2 regions of the Paeniglutamicibacter cryotolerans genome follow, and region 1 is predicted to be linked to the other one. Evidence: riboswitches for the same ligand, from Rfam matches in the RefSeq annotation. Region 1 holds a riboswitch; the other holds the start of a gene.
The links. A riboswitch is a leader RNA that binds a small molecule or an ion and turns the genes downstream of it on or off. The one in region 1 is predicted to bind S-adenosylmethionine.

Region 1 (3,362 bases):
CACCGCGCACTACGTGACGGCGGACCTGGACGAGGGACCGATCATCGAGCAGGAAGTCATCCGGGTGGACCATGCCCGCACCGCGGCGCAGTTCGTCGCCATGGGCCGCAACGTCGAGGGCCGCGCGCTGGTCCGCGCCGTGCAGTGGCACGCCGAGCAGCGTGTGCTGCTCGACGGCAACCGCACCGTCATCTTCTCCTAAAAGGGGTTAGGCCGCGCCGATGGCCCAGACCCTCGGCAGCGCCACGTCGTTCACCGACAGGTCCCCGATCAGCCGCGCCTTGTAGACCCAGGGGTTATGGTTCCCGGCCGTGCGGGCATTGCGCCAGTGCCTATCCAGGTTCTTGGCCGTGCTCGTGGCCGAGGCAGCGAGCGCGTCGAAGGCATGGGACAGGGCGTTGACAGCCAGCGGGGTCAGCGCCACCTGCCCGGCCGCCGCGGCCAATTCGGCCGCATCGTTTGCAGCTTCCTCGGCTACCAGGCCGATGTCCCCTGCCCGCAGTGCAAGTGCCGCGTCGTGGGCCCCCTGCAGCGCCTGGGCCACGCGCCTGACCACAGCCTCGCCGGTGAATCCGGCGGCCGAGAGCTCGCCGATGACCTGCAGGATCTGCGGGTCCTCGCGCCAGATCGAAGCCGCGGCATGGCTGAAGGTCCGCTTCCTGTTGCGTACCTCGAGCGCGAATTCGCGTTCGGCCCCCCGCACCGAACCGGCAAGCACTGCCAGCAGCACGTTCTGGTAGAAGGCGGTCTGGTATTTGAAGCGGGCATCGAAGTCGATCAGTTCTTCGGCCTGAACCACGGCATGGGTGAACGTGCTGGTCCCGGTGCCGGTGGTGCGCTGGCCGAAGCCGTCCCAGTCATCGCGTCGTTCGATGCCCGGCTGATCGGCCCGGACCGCTGCAATCACCCGTGCACCGGTATCAGTGCGCTCGGCATAGGTGTCCAGCCAGTCGGCGAAGATGCTGCCGGTGGAGTAGAACTTCTCCCCGTTGATCCGAAATGTCCCGTCCCCCGCCGGGGAGACCTTGGTCAGCACGTCCCCGACCTTCACCGCGCCGATCTCGGTCCACGCGTTGCCGACTAGTTCACCGGCGACAAAACGGGCGAGCCAGGTATCCCTGTCCCGGCCTTCGGTGGCCAGCAGCCGGTCCTCGACGAAGGCGAAGTGCGCCCGCAACGCCTGGGCGATGCTTGAATCGGCCGCCGCAAGTTCGGTGAGCAATTCAAAGAACTGCGGCAAGGTGGCCCCGAAACCGCCATCTGCCACCGGAACACGCAAGGCCCCGAACCCGGCATCGGCCAGGGCCCGGACTTGTTCATAGGGCAGCTGCTGGAGGCTATCGCGCTGGGCTGAACCGGCTGCAATTGATGTAAAAAACGGACGGAATCGTGCTGCCAACCCCGCGTAGTCAGGTTCCTCGGTGCCGATGGTGCCGATGCCTGCCGCGTGCCGGGTGGTTGCCACTGTGCTCATGGTGTTCTTCTCCTTGCCTGGGCGGCCGCTGGAAACGCGGTCCGCACGTACTTGCCCGGCACGGTGCGTGCGCGGGCCGGATCCTCACCTGGAGCACCCCGCCACGTGTCAGGGGGTTGCCGTCCGGCCAACCAGGGTTTAGCACCGGAACTCTTGATCCTGTGCCCGCAACACTAGGATCCCGATGCCGCCGCTGCAGCCGGGATGACGCTTGGTGACGCTTGGTGACGTGCCGAAACCCGTTGATGACGTTGTCCGGGACCGAATATGACGACGTGTTGCGTGGATGAGGTCCCGCGGCGTCATCTCGTGGAACCGGAGCTCATCTGCTGGTTCCGGACGCCAGCTGGCTCCTATGCTCGACCCCACACCACGCCCCGACACGTAAGGAAACGACAACATCATGAGCAGCCACCTGCAAGAAGCACCTGCCGTTTTACCGTTCTCCGGCCTCACCCAACCCGCAAATGCCGCCGCCTGGCTGGACCGGGCCCGGGAGGTCGCCGCCGTACTGGCCATCGATGCGGTGGCCCGGGACCGTGCCGGGGTGCTGCCCACGGCCGAAGTGCAGCTGCTGAAGGATTCGCGGCTGACGGTGCTGCTGGGTCCGGCCGAACACGGCGGCGGCGCGCAGCGGTGGGAAACCGCCTTCCAGGTGATCCGCATCGTCTCGGCCGCCGACGGCTCCATCGGCCAGCTGCTGGGATACCACCTGTTCTGGGCCTGGGCGGCCCGGCTGATTGGGACCGATGCGCAGATCGCCGCCGTGGAGCAGCTCTACACCTCGCAGAATCTGTTCTTCGGCGCTGCGGTGAACCCCCGCGACAACGACCTGGTGGCCCAGGACCTGGGCGCGGAGCTTCTCTTCAACGGGCGCAAGTCGTTTACCACCGGAGCTTCCGTCTCGGACCTGTTGGTGTTGGAAGGCGCGTTGAAGGGTTCGGAGGTGCATGTTTTCGCCATCGTCCCCACGGCGCAGGAGGGCATCACGTTCACCGACGACTGGGATAATCTGGGCCAGCGGCTCTCGGCCTCCGGCGGTGCGCTGATCTCCGGGGTCCGGGCCGATTGGAGCTCGGCCGCCGGGTTCATCGACAAGGAGTACCAGCCGCTGGTCTACAACACGCTCAACGTCCCGCTGATCCAGCAGGTGTTCTCCTCCATCTACCTGGGCATTGCCGAGGGCGCGCTGGCCGCGGCGCTTGAATACACCGGGACCCGCACCCGCCCCTGGCCCTACACCTCCGATCCCAAGGAATCGGCGTCCGAGGAATTCCACGTGCTGGAGGGCTATGGCAAGCTCCGCTCCGCGTTGTGGGCAGCCAGCGCACTGGCCGATGCCGTGGATGCCGAACTGGCAGCCGTGCTTCACGCGCCCCGTGCGGAACTCACTGCTTCGGGCCGTGGTGAAATCGCCGTCCGGGTGGCTGCAGCCAAGCAGGTGGCCGCCGATACGGCGCTGGAAACCACAGCCCGGATCTTCGAGTTCACCGGCGCCCGGGCCACGGCCAACAACGTCGGGCTCGATATCTACTGGCGCAATGTGCGTACCCACTCGCTGCATGATCCGGTGGCGTACAAGCGCCGGGAGGTCGGCCAATATGCACTGCTGGGCCTGCTGCCCACTCCCAGCTGGTACACCTAGCAGCCCGGCCGGTTCGCTAGACTGCAGGACATGGCTCACATCATCACCATTGACGGCATCACCCCCACGACCGGAAGCGGCGTCTTCGTCGCCCCGACGGCGACGCTCTCCGGGGACGTGGAGCTGGCGGCGGACTCCAGCGCTTTCTACGGCGTCTCGGTCCGCGGCGACTCGGCCCCGATCCGCATCGGGGAGGGTACCAACCTGCAGGACAACGTCGTGGTGCATGCCGATTCCGGCTAC
Region 2 (3,362 bases), 770 kb from region 1:
ACGGGGTTGTAGATAGTGGATTCCGGGTCGGCCGGCAACCCCGGCCGGCGGCCCGCGAGAGGCCGACGCATGCTGATGCCGTCCCAAAAATGCATTCTTGACCTGCGTTGATATGTAGGGCTTCGGGGTTCTGCCCGGATCGTCCAGAGATGCAGAGCCCTAGGTGATCGAGTTGCAGATCTCCTTGATCTGTTCGATGCAGGGCTCATTCTGCAGGCTGGTCGTATCACCGAGCGTTCCGCGCTCGAAGAGCTGGGTTAGCAGGCGGCGCATGATCTTGCCCGAGCGGGTCTTGGGCACATCGGGCACGAAAACGATCTCGCGCGGCTTGGCTATCGGGCCGATCTGCGTGGCCACATGCTCGCGCAGCGCGGCCGCCAGGTCCAGCTGCCGCTTTCGCGCCGCACCGGTGAGTCCGGTGCCGATCACCGAGGTGTCCAGCGGGACCACGAAGGCCGTTGCTGCATGACCGGTCTTCGCGTCGGTGGTCGGGCAGACCCCGGACTCGACCACGCCCGGGTGCGAGACCAGCGCGGATTCTATTTCGATGGTGGAGAGCCGGTGCCCGGAAATGTTGATCACGTCATCGGTTCGGCCCAGGATCCAGATGTCCCCGTCCGCGTCGAAACGTGCGCCGTCCCCGGCCAGGAACCAGCCCCGGTCCGCGTACTTCTCCCAATAGGAGGTGTAATAGCGTTCCGGGTTGCCCCAGATGGTGCGGGCCATGGCCGGCCCGGTGGCGGTGAGCACGATGTTGCCCTGGTGCTGGGGCCCCACCGAAATGGCCTCGTCGTCGACGATGTCAACGGCTACCCCGGGCAGTGCGCGGGTGCCGCACCCGGGCTTGTAGGTGTCCTCGTCCTGTCGCGGGGAGAGGATGGCGGCCCCGGTTTCGGATTGCCACCAGGTGTCGACCATTCCGATCCCCGCCGGTGTATTGCGGCCGACCTGTCTGCGCAGCCACTTCCAGGCCTCCGGGTTCACTGCCTCTCCCACCGTCCCGGCGAGCCGGATCGAGGAGAGGTCGTGGTGTTCAGGGACGCCGTCGGGGAACCAGCCCATGAGCGAGCGGACCAGCGTCGGGGCCGTGTAGTAGCTGGTGACTGCGTAGCGTTCGATGATCTCGAAGTGGCGGCCCGGGTGCGGGGCATTGGGCACCCCCTCGTAGATGACCTGGGTGACGCCATTGGATAGCGGACCGTAAATTTCATAGGTGTGCGCCGTGACCCAGGCCAGATCGGCGGTGCACCAGTGCACGTCATCGGCCCGGCGTGCCGGATCCGTGTTCGAGAACAGGAATTCGTGGCTCCAGGAGGCCTGCGTGAGGTAGCCGCCGGTGGTGTGAACCAGGCCCTTGGGCTGGCCCGTGGTGCCGGAGGTGTACATGATGAAAAGCGGAGTTTCGGCGTCGAAGGCCTGCGGCTCGTGGCGTGGCGATGCGGTATCCACCACCTCGTGCCACCATAGGTCCCGGCCCTCGGTCCAGGCGATGTCGCAGCCGGTGCGGCGCAGAACCAGCACGTGTTCGATGGCGTTGTCCCCGGAAACCGCGGCGTCCGCGTTGTCCTTCACCGGCACGGCAGTACCGCGGCGGTACTGCCCGTCCGTGGTGACCAGCAGCTTCGCCCCGGTGTCCTCGACCCGGAAGCGCAGTGCCTCGGCGGAGAAGCCGCCGAACACCAGCGAATGCACGGCGCCGATGCGAGCGCAGGCCAGGGTGATGACGATGGTTTCCACGAGCACCGGCAGGTAAACGACCACCCGGTCGCCCACCCCGATGCCCAGCTCCGTCAAAGCGTTGGCGGCCTTCGAAACCAGTGCCTGCAGGTCGGCATAGGTAATGGTGCGCATGTCCCCGGGTTCACCCTCGAAGTGCAGAGCGACCTTGTCCCCATTGCCAGCCGCGACGTGCCGGTCGGCGCAATTCACCGCGGCGTTCAACTTCCCGCCCTCGAACCAGCGCAATTCGGGGCCGCGTCGAGAGGGAACGTCGACCGGGGTGCTCGAATGCGTGGTGTGCCAGGGCTCGGCCCAGTCCAGGCGGCCGGCGGCGGCGTCCCAGAAGGCAAGCCGTTCGGCCTCGCTGGCATCGGGGCACGGCAGGTGCCGGGTGTTTTCGGCAGCGGAAAGGGCAGGTGTGTTCATGGCGGATCTCCATCGGTCCTGGCTGTAGCACCGGCCCCGGTCAGGGTGGTTGCTGCGGCGTCGTAGAGCCAGATCTCTCGGCCGCTCGGGATGGTTGCCGGCAGGATGCTGATCCGGCGGCTTTATGGCGTGCTCCCTCCGGTCCGAGGCATGAGCCGCGGACCGGGTGTCTTCCGGTGTTCGGTTCGGAAGGCGTGGAAGCCGGGGGTATTACCTGACGAGGTTCAGGTTGAAGACGAACCTCGGCAGCTGGCCGCGGTTGAAGTCTGCCTGCGCGCTGGAGGCGGCCATGATGTGGAAGACGAACAAGACAAGGCCCGCTAGGAAGAACAGGAAGCCCAGGTACGGAATGAACATGCCACCCGCGCAGATGACGCGCACCAAGGAGAAGTTCAGGTTCTGCCGGTGGTACTCGTCCGCCAGCTGGTTCTTGCCCTTCTCCGTGACATAAAAAATCAGTGCCGGAATCCAGGAGAAGAAGACGGAGAGCCAGAAGTTGAGCTGGACTGTGCCGGCTGCCGCGTGATGTGACGCCTGGGGGCTGTAGGGCTGCTGACCCTGCGGCAGATACTGCTGAGGGTAGCCCTGCTGACCCTGCGGCGGGTATTGCTGAGGGTAGCTCTGCGGGGGGTACTGCTGGGGTGGGTATCCCTGCTGACCCTGCGGCGGGTATAGCGGATTGACCGGAGCCGCCGGCTCGGACGGCGCAACGGGTTCCGGGACGGACGGCTGCGCGGATGCCCGAGGCCAGCTGCCGTCCCGAGGCGTCTCGGCATTTGGTTCTTCGCTCATGTTTGTCCTCCCATGACGCTTTGCTGATTGCTCCGGGCCATCACCGAAGCAGGTGTTGAGCCCAATCTACCGCCGATTTCCGGTGGCGTCGGTTATATTTCAGGCCCAACGGGCCACTGCCTTGGACTCCAGCAGGCCAAGCAGTGCATCGGTCAGTTTTCCAATGACCGCCAGCAGCACGATGGCCAGCAATAACCGGTCGGTGCGCCCGTTGTTCTGCGAATCGGTCAGCAGGAATCCCAACCCCATGGAGGAAGCGATCAACTCGGCCGCGACAAGGAACAGCCACGCCTGGGCCAAGGCCAGGCGCAGACCGGAGAAAATGGCGGGAACCACGGCGGGCAGCTGGACGGTGATCAGCAACCGCAGGCCGGAAAGCCCGAACGCGCGGGCCGCCTCGACCAGGTTCCTGTCTACATGGCGCA

Region 2: another riboswitch for S-adenosylmethionine. It lies ahead of acs (acetate--CoA ligase); the one in region 1 lies ahead of E9229_RS09945 (acyl-CoA dehydrogenase family protein).

What each region holds. Positions count from the first base shown of each region.
Region 1 is NZ_JACHVS010000001.1:2,146,159-2,149,520, reverse strand. It holds gene purU (formyltetrahydrofolate deformylase) at 1-202, shown strand, start outside; gene E9229_RS09945 (acyl-CoA dehydrogenase family protein) at 209-1,474, opposite strand; SAM riboswitch class IV at 1,517-1,633, opposite strand; gene E9229_RS09940 (acyl-CoA dehydrogenase family protein) at 1,878-3,119, shown strand; gene E9229_RS09935 (gamma carbonic anhydrase family protein) at 3,150-3,362, shown strand, end outside.
Region 2 is NZ_JACHVS010000001.1:1,373,523-1,376,884, forward strand. It holds gene acs (acetate--CoA ligase) at 160-2,145, opposite strand; SAM riboswitch class I at 2,152-2,242, opposite strand; gene E9229_RS06555 (DUF4870 domain-containing protein) at 2,356-2,937, opposite strand; gene E9229_RS06560 (ABC transporter permease) at 3,037-3,362, opposite strand, start outside.